One region of the Anoxybacillus sp. ST4 genome, then DNA from elsewhere that is predicted to be linked to it. Evidence: a T-box and tRNA genes for the amino acid it is inferred to sense, from the RefSeq annotation. Region 1 holds a T-box; the other holds one or more tRNA genes.

Region 1 (12,645 bases):
CAACGGAATGAGTAAAAGAACAGTTAAAAACACCGAAACAGCCCTTTTCACCTACCTCTCCCCCTTTCAAAACTCCTACTTTTTATCTATTATACCAACAATCTCTCGTTTAGTTATATTTATTTTTTATAAAATTTCGTACGTTTGAGATAAAATAAAGTGAACCTGTAATTAAAATGATGTCGTCTTTTTCCGCTTGTGTGCGCTTTTCTTTTAGCCATTGTTTCCAATCGTTCGTACATTGAACGTTTCGGTGTGTTGCTTGTTCAGCTAGTTGTTCGGCGGAAAGGGCGCGTGGAAAATCAAACGTTGTAAACGTCATCGTTTGCGCAATCGTTTCTAACTTTCGAATCATCGCAGCAACCGGTTTGTCGCCTAGCGCTGTAAAAAGGACATGTACACTCCGATGCGGATAATGAGCGTTCATTGTCGCCACAAGGCTATCGATTCCTTCTTCGTTATGCGCCCCATCAATAATAATAAGCGGACGATCGTTCATCTTTTCAAATCGTCCGAGCCACTCGGCTTTCCGAACGCCGTTATACATATGTTCTCGCTCAATCAAAAACGAATAATACGTGCGTAAATAATCAGCCGCCATTAGCGCAAGTGCAGCGTTTTTCACTTGATGCGCACCGAGCATCGTTGTTGTCACATTGTCATATGAAGCAAATGGTGTTTGCAGTGAAAAACGTTCTCCATCCGCAGTTGGCTCATGAGCAAAAACGGTAAAATCGCGACCGAGAGCATATACTTTCGAACGTACAGATGCTGCTTTTTCTTCTACGACGCGCAGCGCTTCAGGCTGATCGATCGCAGTTACAACAGGGATCCCTGCTTTTATAATTCCCGCTTTTTCAAACGCAATTTGTTCAAGCGTATTCCCTAATATATGTATATGATCGTAACCGACATTTGTAATCACCGATAAGAGCGGATAAATAATGTTTGTTGAATCTAGGCGGCCACCAAGTCCTACTTCAAAAATGACGACGTCTTGTACGTTCATTTTTCCAAAATAATAGAGCGCCATAGCCGTAATAACTTCAAATTCGGTCGGACCACCTAATTCCGTCTGTTCTAATTCTTCTGCCAAAGGTTGAATCACTTGAACAAGTTTCATTAAATCAACGTCACGAATCGGTTGGCCATTGATGCTAATCCGTTCATTAAATTGTTCCACATACGGCGATGTAAATGTTCCGACACGATAGCCTGCCTCTTGCAATATATGGCGTAAAAAACAAACGGTCGATCCTTTGCCATTCGTACCACCGACATGAACCGCCTTAATGCGACGTTCTGGATGTCCAAGCTTCTCCATCATCCATTCCATTCGTTTCAACCCCGGCTTCACCCCTAACGTTAAGCGACTATGAATCCAATCGACCGCTTCTTTATATGTGCGAACCATGAAAAATCCCTCCTCTACAAAATGAAAGACGAACCCAAAGTGGATTCGTCTTCATCATAAAACTATTGCTTTAATTGTGCAAGACGGGCGCGAACCGCTTCACGTTTTTCTATATAGTCGCGCTCTTTTTTCCGCTCCTCTTCGACGACGTGCGCTGGCGCTTTTGCTAAAAATCCTTCATTGCTTAATTTCTTTTGCACACGCTCGACTTCTTGATCGAGTTTTTGTAACTCTTTTTCGAGGCGTTTCACTTCTTCTTCAATATTAATTAATCCTTCAAGCGGCAAGCTTAGTTCCGCACCTGTCACAACAGCCGTCATCGCTTTTTCAACAGTTGGAATGGCTGTGCCAATCACAAGTTCACTTGGATTGCAGAAACGCTCAATATATGAACGGTTTTTCTCAAGCGTTGTTGCAATGTGCTCGTCTTTCGCTTTAATGTGTAACGTAATTGGCTTGCTTAATGGAGTATTGACTTCAGCGCGAATGTTACGCACCGCGCGAATAATATCAACAAGCAAGCGCATTTGCTCAGCAGCTTCATGATTACTAAGTTCAGGACGAACTTGCGGCCACGGAGCAACTGTAATCGACTCTCCTTCATGCGGAAGCTGTTGCCAAATTTCTTCTGTGACAAACGGCATGAACGGATGAAGGAGGCGCATCGTTTGATCAAGCACATAAGCAAGCACTGAGCGCGTCGTCTTTTTCGCTTGTTCATCTTCACCGTATAACGGTAACTTCGCCATCTCAATATACCAATCGCATAAATCATCCCAAATAAAGTTATATAACACGCGACCGACTTCGCCAAACTCGTATTTATCTGCAAGTTTTGTGACCGTCTCGATCGTTTCATTTAAGCGCGTTAAAATCCAGTGGTCAGCAACCGTTTTTTCACCGTTTAAGTCGATGTCATCATACGTGAACCCTTCCATATTCATGAGCGCAAAACGAGACGCATTCCAAATTTTATTTACGAAATTCCATGTCGCTTCAACTTTTTCGGTGCTAAAGCGCAAGTCTTGACCTGGAGCGCTTCCTGTTGCTAAGAAATAGCGAAGCGAGTCCGCACCGTACTGATCGATAACATCCATCGGGTCGACGCCGTTGCCGAGCGATTTGCTCATTTTTCGTCCTTGTGCATCGCGCACTAATCCGTGAATAAGCACATCTTTAAACGGACGTTTTCCTGTAAATTCGAGCGCTTGGAAAATCATGCGCGACACCCAGAAGAAAATGATGTCATACCCTGTCACAAGCACATCTGTCGGATAATAGCGGTTGTAATCTGTCGCTGTTTCATCTGGCCACCCCATCGTTGAAAACGGCCAAAGCGCAGAGCTAAACCACGTATCTAATACGTCCGGATCTTGTTCCCAATTTTCGATGTCTGCCGGCGGTTCATGATCAACGTACACTTCGCCCGTTTCTTTATGGTACCATGCTGGAATGCGATGACCCCACCAAAGTTGGCGAGAAATGCACCAGTCGCGAATATTTTCCATCCAATGTAAGTACGTTTTTTCAAACCGCTCTGGGACGAAGTTTACTTTTCCTTCCGTCTTTTGCAATTCAATTGCAGCTTCAGCAAGCGGCTTCATTTTCACAAACCATTGCGTCGATAAATATGGCTCTACAACCGCCCCGCTACGCTCGCTATGACCGACTGCATGCATATGTTCTTCAATTTTAAATAGCACGCCTTGTGCTTGTAAATCTTTCACAATTTGTTTCCGGCATTCGAAGCGATCGAGCCCTTTATATTGAAGCGCATTGTCATTCATCGTACCATCTTCGTTCATCACAAGAACGCGAGGTAAGTTGTGACGGTTGCCGATTTCAAAGTCGTTTGGATCGTGCGCTGGCGTAATTTTGACCGCCCCTGAACCGAACGACATATCGACGTATTCATCACCGATAATTGGAATTTCACGACCAACAATCGGTAAAATGACTGTTTTTCCGATGAGATGTTTGTAACGTTCATCTTCTGGATGAACCGCAACGGCTGTATCACCAAGCATCGTTTCTGGACGCGTCGTCGCCACTTCAATATAGCCAGAGCCGTCAGCAAGCGGATAGCGCATATGATATAGCGCACCTTGTACATCTTTATATACGACTTCAATGTCCGATAATGCTGTTTTTGTTACTGGATCCCAGTTAATAATGTACTCTCCACGATAAATCAGTCCTTTTTTATATAGCGAAACGAACACTTCGCGCACCGCTTTAGATAGTCCTTCATCAAGCGTAAAGCGCTCTCGCGTATAATCGAGTCCGAGCCCAAGCTTTGCCCACTGGGAGCGAATATGCCCAGCATACTCTTCTTTCCATTTCCACGTTTCTTCAACGAACTTTTCACGTCCTAAGTCGTAGCGCGTCTTTCCTTCATTGCGCAACTTTTCTTCGACTTTCGCTTGCGTGGCAATTCCCGCATGATCCATGCCTGGAAGCCATAACACATCGTATCCTTGCATGCGTTTCATGCGTGTAATAATGTCTTGTAACGTCGTATCCCATGCATGTCCTAAATGAAGTTTCCCTGTCACGTTTGGCGGTGGAATGACGATTGTAAATGGCTTTTTCGTTTCATCGCTTGTTGCTTCAAAAAACTTCCCTTTTAGCCACCATGCATAGCGATTCGCTTCTACAGCACGATGATCATATTTTGGCGGTAACATACAAATCCCTCCTTCAATCAAATAAAAAACTCCTTTCATCCGAAAAGGACGAAAGGAGACTCTTTCGCGGTACCACCTTTTTTCTTAAGCGATGCTTAAGCACTCAAATCGATAACGGCGACGCACCGGCTTCTCCTACTTTCGTTCGAAGAAGCAGCTCCAGGGCGACCTTCCGACGACCACAAACCTAGGAAATCTCGCAGCTATTGATTTCCCTCTCTGCAAGGCGGGTTACGCCGTACTCTTCCCTATCTTCGCTTTTTTCTGTTCATACATAATACTATATAAAAATCATACGAATCGTCAATAAGGTTTGCCACATTTTCACTTCTTTATACATATGATAAAAAAGAAAAACTCCATGCGGAGCAAAATTGAAAAGGATGTGAGCATATGCGTAAACGTTACAACCCGTACGCTTGGCCACCGTGGCTAAGAAAACTTCGCTTCATTGCCGAGCAATGTATCATCCCGATTACCGTTGTTCAAGCTATTCGAACGATTTTATTTCCAACAACGATTGACGTCATTTTACTCGCTATTTTCATTCTTCTTTCCTTCGCTTTACATTACGATTGGATTTGATGTTGTTGCTTTTCTTCTTCCCATTTTCCAATGACATATTCAATATTTTTCATTTGCCAATATGCCCGTTGCCAAGCAGCTGTCAGTTGCCGGTCGTGTCGATGTTGTTCGTAGCGATGAATAAGTTGAACGAATACGTGCGGATCGGCAAGAAAGTGAAAAAACAATAACCGTTCATCTTCTTCAAGCGCCAATGTTTGTTCATATTGTGCAAGCCACTGTACCGCTTCATCACACGTCAACGGATACGTATACAAATATTGGCGAAAAAATAAGAGTAAATCATGAAATGGTGGAGCCCAGCGCGCCCGTTCAAAACTAATAAAATACGCTGTGCCGTCATCCCGTTCTACATAATGTTGGAACGACGGATGCCCATGAATGTAACAAATGCGTACGGTTTTTTTTTCTTTCATTCGCTCGCGCCATTCATTTAACGTATGTTCAGAAAACGAGATGGCGCGCATAATATCGAGAAAATGGGTGCAACATTGTAGCTGAAATGGGGACATATACCACTGTTTTTCACATTGTTCAATATGATGAGTTAATGTTTGTTTTGCCTTTTCAAGTGAGCTTTTTCGTTCCTTATAATAAGATTCGATTTCCGCTTCAGTCGTTTGTATTTCTTTTAATGAATGTTTATGCCATCGTGCTAAATCGTGAAAAAAAGATGATGTCGGATGTTTTTTTTGTTTTAACCAAGGCATCGTATAATACCATTGATTATCTCGTTTTTTCGCTTCATAAATAGGGACGGCAAGCGGAATGCGTAAGCGATAAGCTTGCTCAATCGCCTGCCAATGAGCAAATGAATCGATGCGTTTAATCGCGTATGTTCCATTTGTCGTTTCCCATTTTTGTACGCTCGCTTGTTTCATCACCATGCCGCCCTTTTATACTTTACTTGGCGTTGGAATGTATAGTAACTGACCTTCATGTACATCTGCACCACTTTCAAGGTGATTTGTACGCAACAACTGTTGAACAGATACGTCGTATCGCTCGGCAATCTTGTCCAACGAATCGCCTTGTTGGACGATGCAAATTTTCAAACGAGCAAACGCCTGTTCTTCATTTTTACCAAATAGTTTTGTTAAATATAACGCATTTTCATTTCGCTTTTCGTTCGTCTCCCTTCCTTTTAGTTCAAGTTGAAAAGACGTTTCTTCTCGTTTGCTCTCCTGTTCTTCATATCCCTTTTGAGTATCAACCTGTTCTTCTTCATGCTCTCCTTGAACATCAATCCGTTCTTCTTTATGTTCGTCATCATCAGCTACCTGTTCTTCATGGAGCATATAAAATGTCGGTACATTGACGATTGTTTCTTGTTCTTCTTTTTCTTCTTCATATACTTCTTGACGGGCAACAGCTTCAAACGGTTCAAAGTCGTCTACGTTGTACGCATCCCACTCTTCTTCGTCTTCTCGATCATCATCCATTTGAATACCGTGAATGGCCACTTCAGCAATAAGACGTAATTCGTTTTTCCGTAAGTCATAATCAAATGATTCGATCAGCACATACACTTGTTCAAGATCATCGACTCGCTCTTTTGGAACAGTTACGTCAATCGGAAATTGATGTAAAAATTCACCCGTTTCCTCATCATGCATACGCACTTGTTCAATGTATCGCCCGAGTTCAAATGTTTCAACATCTTCTCCATCTTCTTCATGTTTTGTATATTCTCCGGATAGTTCTAGCACACCACGAATATACACATAATCTTCTTGTTCCTCGATTGTAATTGTCGGTTGTAGCGAAATCGATAATAGTTGATCGACGTGATGTTCACGTCGAAACGCAATCGCTTCTTCAATTGAAAAACGCAACATGCTCATCTCTCCTTCAACGTCCAAGTCATTTCACATTACTATGGTTATGAGAAGAAAAAAAGAAGTATGCATAAAAAAAGCGATGCCCTAGAGGCAATCGCTAATTTTTGCAAACGCACGTCGCGCTGCTTCAATTGTTTTTTCAATATCGTCATCTGTATGCGCAGTGGACAAAAACATGCCTTCAAACTGCGATGGCGGTAAGAAAATGCCTTCATTCGCCATTTCTTGATAATAACGAGCAAATAAGTCTAAATCGGACGTTTTCGCCGTTTCGTAATTCGTAACACGTTCATTCGTAAAGAATATGCCGATCATCGAGCCAGCTTGGTTAATCGTATGTGGAATATCATACGCTTTTGCCGCTTCGCTTAACCCTTCTGCTAAACGGTTTGCTTTTTTCTGGAACGCTTTATACGTTTCTGGCGTCAGTTGTCGGAGCGTTTCATAACCAGCTGTCATCGCCATCGGATTTCCTGATAACGTACCAGCTTGATAAATTGGCCCACTTGGCGCAATTTTCTCCATAATATCCGCACGTCCACCGTATGCGCCAACTGGTAAGCCGCCGCCAATGACTTTTCCAAGGCACGTCAAGTCTGGTTTGACACCGTAATAACCTTGACCGCTATAATAATCGACACGGAAGCCAGTCATGACTTCATCAAAAATAAGAAGTGCACCGTACTCGTTCGTTACATCGCGCAAACCTTGCAAGAAACCTTGTTCTGGTGGAACGACTCCCATATTTCCAGCAACAGGTTCCACAATGACCGCCGCAATATCTTCTCCAAACTTTTCAAACGCATAACGCACGCTTTGTAAATCGTTGTATGGTACAGTAATCGTATGTTGGGCGATCGTTTCCGGCACCCCTGGGCTATCCGGCAAACCGAGCGTCGCTACACCTGACCCCGCTTTAATTAAAAGCGAATCGCCATGTCCGTGATAGCATCCTTCAAATTTGACGATTTTATTTCGGCCTGTGTAACCACGCGCTAACCGAAGGGCGCTCATCGTCGCCTCCGTCCCTGAACTAACCATGCGAATGATTTCAATGGACGGCATGCGTTCCATCACAAGTTTAGCGAGTTCATTTTCGATTAACGTTGGAGCACCAAAGCTTGTGCCCGTTTCCGCTACCCGCTTTAGCGCTTCCACAACTCGATCGTTCGCATGTCCTAAAATAAGCGGACCCCACGATAACACATAGTCAATATATTCATTGCCGTCAACGTCGTAAATTTTTGAACCTTTTCCGCGCGCCATAAAAATCGGATCCATTTTTACTGCCCGAAATGCGCGCACTGGGCTGTTTACACCGCCAGGCATGAGCTTTACCGCTTCAGCATACGCCGCTTTTGAACGTTCATAGCTACGCATTATTTTTCCTCCTTTAACCAGCGAGCAACATCTTTAGCGAAGTACGTTAAGATGACATCCGCCCCTGCTCGCTTCATGCTCGTTAACATTTCGAGTACAACCGCTTTTTCATCAATCCATCCGTTTTGGGCGGCTGCTTTCACCATCGCATATTCTCCGCTGACGTTATAAGCAACAATCGGCAAATGGAAATGATTTTTTAAATCGCGAATAATATCTAAATACGATAGCGCCGGTTTTACCATTAGAAAGTCGGATCCTTGTTCTACATCTGCTTGCGCCTCACGAAACGCTTCTAACCGATTGGCAGGATCCATTTGGTACGTTTTACGGTCGCCAAACTGCGGCGCGCTATGTGCTGCATCGCGAAACGGGCCGTAAAATGCGGACGAATATTTCACCGCATACGACATAATCGGCACATATGTAAAGCCTGCTTCGTCTAATGCGTGACGAATAGCTGCGACGAAGCCATCCATCATATTCGATGGAGCAATCACGTCCGCTCCAGCTTTTGCTTGGCTCACTGCTGTTTTCGCTAACAATTCAAGCGTATCGTCGTTGACGATCGTTCCGTTTTTTACAATTCCACAATGTCCGTGGCTCGTATAATGGCACAAGCACGTATCTGCAATGATAACAAGTTCAGGAAACTCACTCTTTATCGCGCGAATAGCACGTTGAACGACGCCGTGTTCACAATACGCTTGCGAAGCAACCTCGTTTTTTTCGTTCGGCACACCGAATACGATAACGGAGCGCACGCCTAATTCAACCGCTTCTCGAACGTCCTCAAGCGCATAGTCAAGCGACTGTTGATACACGCCAGGCATCGAAGGTACTTCATTTTTTATCTTTTCCCCTTCGATGACAAAAATCGGATAAATGAAATCTTCTACATGAAGATGCGTTTCACGTACCATCGCACGCAAATTCGCTGTTTGACGCAGACGACGATGTCGCGCAAATTGCATAGTTACTCACCTCTTGTTTGAAAATATTGATAAAGCTCTTGTACCATAGCATCAATTGTGTATGTATGAGGACAAACGTGAACAGGAATCCCTAAATCAAGCGCCGTTTGTTTCGTAATCGGACCGATACAGGCAATTGTGACGAAAGACAAATCGACGTTTTCTTTTGCGATCGCTCGTTCAAAACTGCGCACCGTCGACGAGCTTGTAAACGTGATGACATCGATGAGGCGCTGTTGAAGAAGAGCAACGACTTGCGACTTCGCTTCTTCATTTATCGTCGTTTCGTACACAATCCAATCTGTCACGTCCGCGATGTTATTCAATTGCTCGCGAAGGGTGTCGCGCGCTAAGTTTCCTTTCACAAGCAAGATGCGCGCATGCGTTGAAAGGAGAAGGGTCAACGACTCAGCTAAGCTCTCTGCGACAAATTCGATTGGAACGAGATCGACAACGATGTTTCGCTTTTGTAACGCTTTCGCTGTTTTTTCCCCTACCGCTGCCACTTTCGGCCACGTTGGTGGCTTTATTTCCCCAATTAGCTCGAAAAAATATTTTACCCCGTTTTGGCTTGTAAATACGATCCAATCATACGTATGCCACTCATTTACTAGCGCGTCATCCAATTGTTTTGCCCGCTCAATGCGAATAAGCGGCAGTTCAATTGGAATGGCGCCGTACCGCTCCAACGTTTGCGATAACGCTTTCGCTTGCGCCTTTTCGCGTGTTACAAGCACCCGCTTCCCCTTCAACATTTACTCCAGCTCCTTTAGTACACGCGCAATTAACTGTTTTGCTCCGCGGTCGATTAACCGTTGTGCCGCTTCCACTCCTATTTTTTCTGGATCCGTTCCTCGCACGACTTCTTTTAGCACTTCTGTTCCGTTCGGTGTCGCAACAAGCGCTGTAAGTACGATATCATCTCGATCAACATATGCATATCCAGCCACAGGCACTTGGCATCCGCCCTCAATGCGCTGTAAAAAGGCTCGCTCTGCCCGAACAGCACGTTCCGTTTGTTTATCAGTCAGTTGGTTTAACCAATACAATAGCTCTTCATCATCTTCCCGACATTCAATCGCCAACGCACCTTGTCCAACCGCTGGAACGCATACGTCAGTCGGCAAATATTGTGTAATCACTTCTTTTGCCCATCCCATGCGATGCAACCCAGCAGCAGCCAATATAATGGCGTCGTACGCATCCGTTTTTAGCTTGTTTAAGCGCGTATCGATGTTGCCGCGAATCCATTGAATGTTTAAATCTGGGCGAACGGCTAATAGCTGCGCCGAACGCCGCAAACTGCTCGTTCCAACAATCGCTCCACTCGGCAACTGCTCAAATGGAATATGTTTTTTAGAAATAAGTACGTCGCGATGATCTTCACGTTTCGGTACACACCCGATCGTTAACCCTTCAGGTAATATAGCGGGCATATCTTTCATACTATGGACAGCAAAATCAATTTCGCCATCGAGCATCGCTTGTTCAATTTCTTTCACGAATAACCCTTTGCCCCCAACTTTCGATAACGTCACATGTAAAATTTGATCGCCTTTTGTGACAATTTCTTTCACTTGAAATTCAAACGGCGCACCGAGTTGCTTTAGTTGCTCAATAACCCAGTTCGTCTGAGTTAACGCTAACTTGCTTCGGCGCGAACCAACAATGACTTTTCTCATCATGCTTTCCTCCAACAATCGCTAAAAATGAAATTGCGATAACGTACCAAACAAAAAGAAATTAATAAGCAAAATAAGAAATGAACCGATGTTCCAATACGCCATTTCTTTTCCTTGCATCCCTCTGACCGCTCTCCTATACAAATAAAAGCTGTATGTCGCAAATACGGTGAACGATCCGAGCACTTTGGCATCGTATAAAACGAAATGATCTACTTTCATATATGCCCAAACAATACCTAAAATTAAACTTAATAATAACACCGGTACGCCGACACCGTTTAACACGTATGCAAGGTCGTCTAACTTAGCTAAATCGCCGAGCCGCCACAATCGCTTGCCCCACTTTTTTCGCTTCAATAATCCGTATTGAAGCAAATATAAAAGGGAAAACATAAACGAAAGTGAAAACGCCCCGTACGATAAAATAGCCATCGTAATATGAATAAACAACAGTTCTGACATGAGCTGCTCAGCGATGCCGACAGTATACGGCGTCGGCGCGAACGTATGCAATGAAAGAATAAAAAACGCTAACACGTTTGTGAAAAAGACGAGGAAATCGACGCGCAGCCAGCCGTTAATGGCAAGCGACAACGTAATGAGCAGCCACGCGTAAAACGACAGCCCCTCCGCAAGCGTTAAAACAGGAAAGCGCCCTGTCTCCACCATTCTGAAGAAAAAGAAACATGTTTGCATCCCCCAAACAATAGAAAGCAACCCGAAAGCGATGCGGTTTGCTTTCCGGTTGTGATGAAGAAAATCAATAAAATAAAACAAAACGGACGATGCATGTAAAAGAAGCGAGAGTTCATACCATCTCGTCATTTCAAACATACGAACTCTTCCTTACGGTTGAAAAGATGGTTCAGCTACCCGCTCGTGAACACAGCTCATCTCTTTTTGTTGCTGCTTCACTTGTTGTTCAATGTTAAAAATTTTCATGAACAGTTGAAGCGCTTCTTCCGCATTGTCCTCTGCAGCTAACTCTTTTGCGCGTAAAATCGGATCGCGCAACAATTGGTTGACGATGCTTTTCGTATGTTTGTTTAACACCTTCCTATCTCGTTCAGATAAATGCGGCAACTTTCGCTCTAAGCTTTTCATCGTCTCCTCTTGAATAAGCATCGCCTTTTCACGCAAAGCAGAAATAATCGGAACGACGCCAAGCATATGCAACCATTGTTGGAACTCATCCATCTCTTCAGCAATCATGCGCTCAATTTGCTCTGCCGCTTTTTTTCGTTCCGCTAAGTTCGCTTCAACGATATCTTGCAAGTCATCGATGTCGTACAAGAAGACGCTATCTAGCTCCGCAAGCGCAGGATCTAAATCGCGCGGAACAGCAATATCAATCATAAAAAACGGACGACCTTTGCGCATTTTTTCAATGACTGCCATCGTCTCTTTTGTAATGACGTATTGTTTTGCACCAGTTGAACTAATTAAAATATCCGCTTCTAATAATGCGCATTGTAGTTGCGATAGCGGCTTCGCATCACCGTTAAAACGTTCAGCAAGCTGCTGTGCTTTCTCAAACGTCCGGTTGACAACCGTCACGCGCTTGACGCCGCTTCCGTACAAGTTTTGCAACGCCAATTCTCCCATTTTTCCTGCACCTAAAACGAGCACATGTTTATTTTTTAAATCGCCAAAAATTTTTTTTGCGAGCTCGACAGCTGCATAACTTACTGACACAGCATTAGCACCGATTTCTGTTTCGGCATGGGCGCGTTTAGCAAGCGTAATCGCTTGTTTAAATAGCTGTTTAAACACCGTGCCTATTGTGTTTTCTTGTTGCGCTAAAAGGAAACTTGTACGCACTTGCCCAAGAATTTGCGTTTCACCTAAAATCATCGAATCGAGACCGCAAGCAACGCGGAACAAGTGTTCAATCGCTTCACGCTCTTCATAAATACGCAAATACGGAACGATTTGCTCTTTATCGAGGCCAAACCAATCTGCTAAAAATGTTTTTATATAATAACGCCCTGTGTTTAATTGATCAACAACCGCATAAATTTCTGTACGGTTACATGTCGATACAATGACGTTTTCTAACATGCTTTTTTGCTTTTGTAG
Region 2 (5,800 bases), on a different contig from region 1:
TTTAGTTGTGTTAACTGAGCAGAACAAGAATTATAAGTTAATCCTTTTCCTGTTTCTTTGTAAGCATTATCCCATTTTGCTAAAAAATGATTAAATACAAATCGAGAACAACCAAATGTCTTATTAATTAATATTTCTTGTTCTTTGTTTGGATAGATGCGAAATTTGTACGCTTTGTTGACTAACATTGACTTCACCTCCTTTTGTATATATACTATAAGTATATATTTTATTACCAGCATATGTCAAGAATATATATATATTAGGAGGGTGAAATGATGGAACGTGTACCAAAATTAATTAAGTTTCCTGTCGATTTAGTCTTTCGAATTGAGGAATATCGAAAGAAAAATAACATTTCAACTTTTGCAGGTGCGGTTTATGAGCTGATTCGCAAAGGCTTGGAAAAGTAATGGAATATATCTCTGAAAATCATAGTAAACATTTGCTTATATGCCATTTAATATTTGTTTGCAAATATCGAAAAAAGTTATTATTAAAAGTCGGTGATGATATTAAAACTGAAATCGAATCAATAGCTAATCATTACGGTTGGCAAATTATTGAGCAAGAAATAGACCAAGACCATATTCATATCTTAATCAGGTATTCCACGAAATGGAGTATTCTTGAAATCGTTAGATTATTGAAGCAACTCACAACTTATCGAATGTGGCAACAGCATAACAAATATCTTTCTCAGCATTTTTGGAAAGAACGAACCTTTTGGAGTGATGGATATTTTTCTTGCAGTATTGGAAATGTAAGCAAAGAGATTATCCTAAAATATATTCAAGAACAAGGTCGTTAGGGCTTACATCCCCTAGCCTAAAGGCGTAGGGGTTTTACGCCCATCTCTATAAACGATAGTACTAATGACGCTCTTATTTAGAAGGATTGATGATTTTTAAATGTTTGTCAATGAAAATTTTTATCACCCTCATACTTACGGACACACGCACAATGACAACAAAATGAGAACATCTTAAGAAATATTCGTGATAATTTGCAACGTTAGAAGAAAGCGTTTTAAACGGCAAACGAACATCATATTGGCACCTACTCATTGTAAAACAAAAAACTGCCGTCTCCAAAAAGGTCGACGACAGTCCCCCCTACTCCAACAACCGCTCCACTTCTTCTTCCGAAAGGTCCGTGACGTTCGCAATGTCTTTTACACTCATCCCTTTTTTCGCCATCGTTTGTACAAGACGCTTCATTCCTTGCTTTATTCCTTGCTTCACCCCTTCTTCTCTTCCTTTTTCTAACGCCTTTTGTTCATAAGAAATAATCAATTCCATCACTTGTTCTTTTTCTTTCGTCTCCATTTCATTCACCTCGCTTCGTAGTCTTCGTTCTTCTTCATCGGATAGTTTCATATATGTTTCAAAAAAACCAAACAGCAATCGTTGTTTCGCTTCGTCCAATTCCATCCGTACAAGCATACGTAAGAATTGTTTTTTCAGTTCTACTCGTTCACTTTCAGTATATCCCATTTTGCTTAACAATGCAGCGGCGATTGGATTGTCTTGACGAATGTAGTTTCGCCAGTTTTGTTTGCGCAATTCGACAGTAAAAAAACGAAAGTCAAGCACGTTGCCAAAAGGAAATTGGAGGGTAAATGTCGATGGTTCGTCGCGGATCGTATCGTAGCTAAATACAGCAATTGGTACAATGTTTTTACGGTACTTTTCAAACAAACGGCTAAAATAAATAAACATCCGTTCAGGAAATGATGGTTGCACATAGCTTTGGTTTTCGATATGCACAATGACAAGCCCATCTTCGCCTTTTAACTTCGTTTCGACAAGCACATCGACACGGTACTTTTCTCCTGCTGTCACATCGGTGAACAACTCCTCTGATAAAAACGACAAATGCCGAAAGTCGATATGCTCATGCATCGCCGGAAAAAAGAGAACAATAAATTCCTCAAAAAACGTTTGAATCAGCTCTTTAAACAGACGGTCATGATCAATGGACATATAGTCACCTCGCATACAATGATTTCGACGTTTTTATTCGACAACATCGGCGATTTTCCTGCATACAAAATGTGGGTGAATTCTCGAACATGCTCGGCAGTCAGGAGGAGGGGAGAAACAACAAAAAAAACCCGAGCTCTTTCATCGAACTCGGGTTTTGCGATGATTCCGACTGGGCTCGAACCAGCGACCTCCACCCTGTCAAGGTGGCGCTCTCCCAGCTGAGCTACGGAATCGTATGTTGTTGTGTTATCGAACACATTTTTCATTATACGTACTGTACACTACTTTGTCAAATACTTTTTTAAAAAATTTTTAGCCATTGCGTATGCAACGGCTAATGGCGGATGAAATCGATATGGGTTGCTTGAAAGAGCCCGTCTTTATATTCGTATGAGACAATTAAACTGCCGATATATTCGCCCCTTTTTCTTTCCAACAATAAAACGGCCTTCAATTTTTGTTTATCGACGGCGTATTTTAAAAAGCGATTGAATGTTGTCTTTATCCCCTTCCCGCCTTCGCGATTGTGCGGAATAAGCGCGTGGACATGATCGATGATCAACTCTGTCCCTTCGTCCGTCTCGTTCATTTTGACGCTCTTTAAAATGATCGGACGCGGATCTTCGACAAGGACTTCTTCAATGCCGTTTCGTTGATGGGATAACACATGCACCTCGTTTTTATACGTTCCGTTTCCGCGCGATTTTACGAGAAAAACAACAATATCTTCCTTTCCATCTTCCGTAACGTCCACGGAATATAATTGCGGAAGTGCTTTCGGATCGTTTACATGTTCCCATTCTGGAAACGTATACGTCTCTTTTCCGACATGTAGCGTTAAGTTGCGAAGCCACTCTCCATCTTCTTTGCCACATAGCTGCACGTTCGCTTCGTCCAATTTTTTCGTACACACGTCCCCTTGAGCCGACACGACCGTCATAACTGATAATAATAAGGATAAAAACATACGCGTCCTCCAAACCTTTTTTTCACTTAGTATGAAGAAAAAACAGAAAAAATATGTATTGCCTTTTCTAAAAAAGACATGATATGATAATTAGAAAAACATTCGAAAGGGATGGTGAGCTATGAGACGTGTCACATTAACTGACATCTTCCTTCACCCCATCACTCAAAAATATTTGAAACGTTCAGGCGTCGCGCACGCCATCGCTACCGCATACCACGCATATCGCCTCGCCTTGCTTTATGGAGTGAACGTCGATTTAGCAACAAAAGCTGCTTTGCTTCACGATATCGGTCATTATGAATGGTACTCAAACGGAACGTGGGACTATGAAACATATAAACAAAACGATATTCATGCGATTAAAGGGGCAGAGCGAGCGCATAAGTTGCTTATTCGACTCGGCGAACACCCTCAACATGCGAAAGAAATTGCCCTCGCCATTTTGCTTCACACCGATTCGTATCTTCCAGAAGGAGAATTAAAACGAAAGCCGCTCCAGACGATCGTCAAACTTGCGGATGAAGCGGATGAAGAACCGGGCGGTAAACATCATTATCGCCAAATCGATGACGAACTCGCCTTGAAAAAAATTCAACAACTTGATCGCATGGTCGAACAGCAAATGAAGCGTGATGCGCTCGACCAAATTAGCTAAGGCTAGGCGATGTGCCTAGCCTATACATATGATAACGCCTGTTCCACATCAGCAAGCAAATCATCGGTCGCCTCTAATCCAACACTTAGGCGCAACAAGCCGTCCGTAATGCCGCGGCGATGGCGCTCCGCTTTCGGCATAGCGGCATGCGACATTTTCGCTGGATACGATAAAATCGACTCGACCGCCCCGAGACTGACCGCAAACACAGGGATGCGCGCATGTTTCACAAACGTCCGCACCGCTTGTTCGTCCTCCAATTCAAACGACAGCACCGCGCCAAACCCGCGCGCTTGATCGCGATGAATGACGTGCCCTTCATGAAAAGAAAGCCCTGGATAATATACGTGCGCCACTTTCGGATGACGATGTAAAAACTGCGCCAGCTGCAACGCCGAACGTGAAGCGTAATCTAACCGAACGTGAAGCGTTTTTAACCCGCGCAACACAAGCCACGCATCTTGCACGCCAAGCACCGCACCGAACGAATATTGCAGTTTGCGCAGCTCTCGCGCCAAGCGCGCATCTTTTACAACCGCAAGTCCAGCTACAACGTCGCTATGGCCAGCTAAAAATTTCGTCGCGCTATGCAAAACGACATCGACGCCGAGATCAAGCGGACGCTGTAACACAGGCGTCGCAAACGTATTATCTAAAAACGTTAAACACCCGTGCGCCTTAGCGAGCTTCACAACCCCACGAATATCCGTAATTTTCAATAGCGGATTCGATGGCGTTTCCATATAAATGACTTTCGTGTTTGGGCGAATGTGGCGCGCTACCGCATCTAAATCAGTCATATCGACAAACGTATGCTCGATGCCAAATCGGCTCAATACATCGGTGAGGATGCGATACGTTCCACCATACACATCATCGGTAATTAATACGTGATCCCCTTTTGATAACAATAAAAAGGCTGTTGAAATGGCAGCCATGCCCGATGCGAACGCAAAACCGCTCGCTCCACCTTCTAATTCCGCAATCGTCTCCTCTAACGCCTCGCGCGTCGGATTGCCCGAACGGCTATAATCGTATTTGCCAAACGTATCGAAATCAAACTGATGAAACGTTGACGCATGATGAATCGGAACGCTAACGGCCCCTGTTTGCGCATCGATCCGCCATTTATTGTGAACGAGTTGCGTTTGCAAATCCATCTTTTACACCTCTTTCATGCGTTGAAACGCTTGAGTTAAATCGGCAATTAAATCGTCCGCATGTTCAATGCCGACAGAAAAACGCAATAGGCGATTACACACCCCGTTTGCGATGCGAACATCCTCTGGAATATCCATATGCGTTTGCGTCGCTGGATACGTAATAAAACTTTCGACACCGCCTAAACTTTCCGCAAACGTAATGAGCTTTAAACTTCGCAAAAAGGCATCCACCCATTTTTCATCGCGCACGCGAAACGACAACATTCCTCCTCTTCCCGGATACAATACGTCCGTCACATCTTCATGTTCGACTAAAAATTCATATATCGCCTTTGCGTTTTGTTCGTGCTGGCGCATGCGAAGCGCAAGCGTCTTCATGCCGCGAATTAACAGCCATGAATCAAACGGCGACAACACTGCACCGATGGCGTTATGATACATCGCTAGCTGTTCGCACAATTGTTTTCCTTTGGCGACAATGAGCCCGGCTAGCACATCGTTATGTCCGCCTAAATATTTTGTCGCGCTATGAACGACGATGTCGGCTCCTTTTGTGAGCGGCTTTTGCAGTACAGGGGTGTAAAACGTATTATCGACGATAAGAAGCAGCCCATGTTGTTTCGCAAACGCCGCGACCGCTTCGATGTCCGCTTCTTGCATTAAAGGATTCGTTGGCGTCTCTAAAAAAATCGCTTTTGTTTTGTCCGTCACATATGCCTTTACCGCATCAACATCGCGAAAATCGACGTATGTAAACGACAGCCCGTATTTCTTCCATCCTTTTTCAAACAAACGATACGTTCCGCCATATAAATCGGCCGAAACGAGAAAATGGTCGCCGCTTTCAAACAGCGCAAACACCGTTTGAATCGCCGCCATGCCTGAACTACATGCGAAACCTTGATCTCCTTCTTCTAGCTGTGCAATCGCTTCTTCGACAATATGCCTTGTCGGGTTTCCCGTCCGAATGTAATCATACCCTGTCGACTGCCCGATGCCTTCATGCCGATACGCCGTTGAAAAA

What was found. A T-box is a leader RNA that pairs with one kind of tRNA and senses whether it is charged. The one in region 1 lies ahead of K1I44_RS06485 (valine--tRNA ligase), so its partner is inferred to be a tRNA-Val.
Region 2: it has a tRNA-Val gene. The T-box ahead of K1I44_RS06485 (valine--tRNA ligase) is inferred to sense a tRNA for this amino acid. The anticodon was not compared.

What each region holds. Positions count from the first base shown of each region.
Region 1 covers NZ_JAHZOE010000006.1:67,347-79,991, reverse strand. The annotation lists gene K1I44_RS06495 (Ig-like domain-containing protein) at 1-51, opposite strand, end outside; gene K1I44_RS06490 (bifunctional folylpolyglutamate synthase/dihydrofolate synthase) at 110-1,414, opposite strand; gene K1I44_RS06485 (valine--tRNA ligase) at 1,477-4,101, opposite strand; T-box leader at 4,143-4,365, opposite strand; gene K1I44_RS06480 (hypothetical protein) at 4,495-4,686, shown strand; gene K1I44_RS06475 (protein kinase family protein) at 4,671-5,567, opposite strand; gene K1I44_RS06470 (LysM peptidoglycan-binding domain-containing protein) at 5,583-6,524, opposite strand; gene hemL (glutamate-1-semialdehyde 2,1-aminomutase) at 6,612-7,907, opposite strand; gene hemB (porphobilinogen synthase) at 7,907-8,881, opposite strand; gene K1I44_RS06455 (uroporphyrinogen-III synthase) at 8,884-9,636, opposite strand; gene hemC (hydroxymethylbilane synthase) at 9,637-10,563, opposite strand; gene K1I44_RS06445 (cytochrome C assembly family protein) at 10,585-11,400, opposite strand; gene hemA (glutamyl-tRNA reductase) at 11,413-12,645, opposite strand, start outside.
Region 2 covers NZ_JAHZOE010000005.1:610-6,409, forward strand. The annotation lists partial or broken gene K1I44_RS05260 (RNA-guided endonuclease TnpB family protein) at 1-188, opposite strand, end outside; gene K1I44_RS05265 (hypothetical protein) at 276-413, shown strand; gene tnpA (IS200/IS605 family transposase) at 413-811, shown strand; gene K1I44_RS05275 (Rpn family recombination-promoting nuclease/putative transposase) at 1,116-1,985, opposite strand; tRNA gene K1I44_RS05280 (tRNA-Val) at 2,149-2,221, opposite strand; gene K1I44_RS05285 (hypothetical protein) at 2,323-2,955, opposite strand; gene K1I44_RS05290 (HD domain-containing protein) at 3,077-3,613, shown strand; gene metC (cystathionine beta-lyase) at 3,634-4,773, opposite strand; gene K1I44_RS05300 (methionine biosynthesis PLP-dependent protein) at 4,777-5,800, opposite strand, start outside.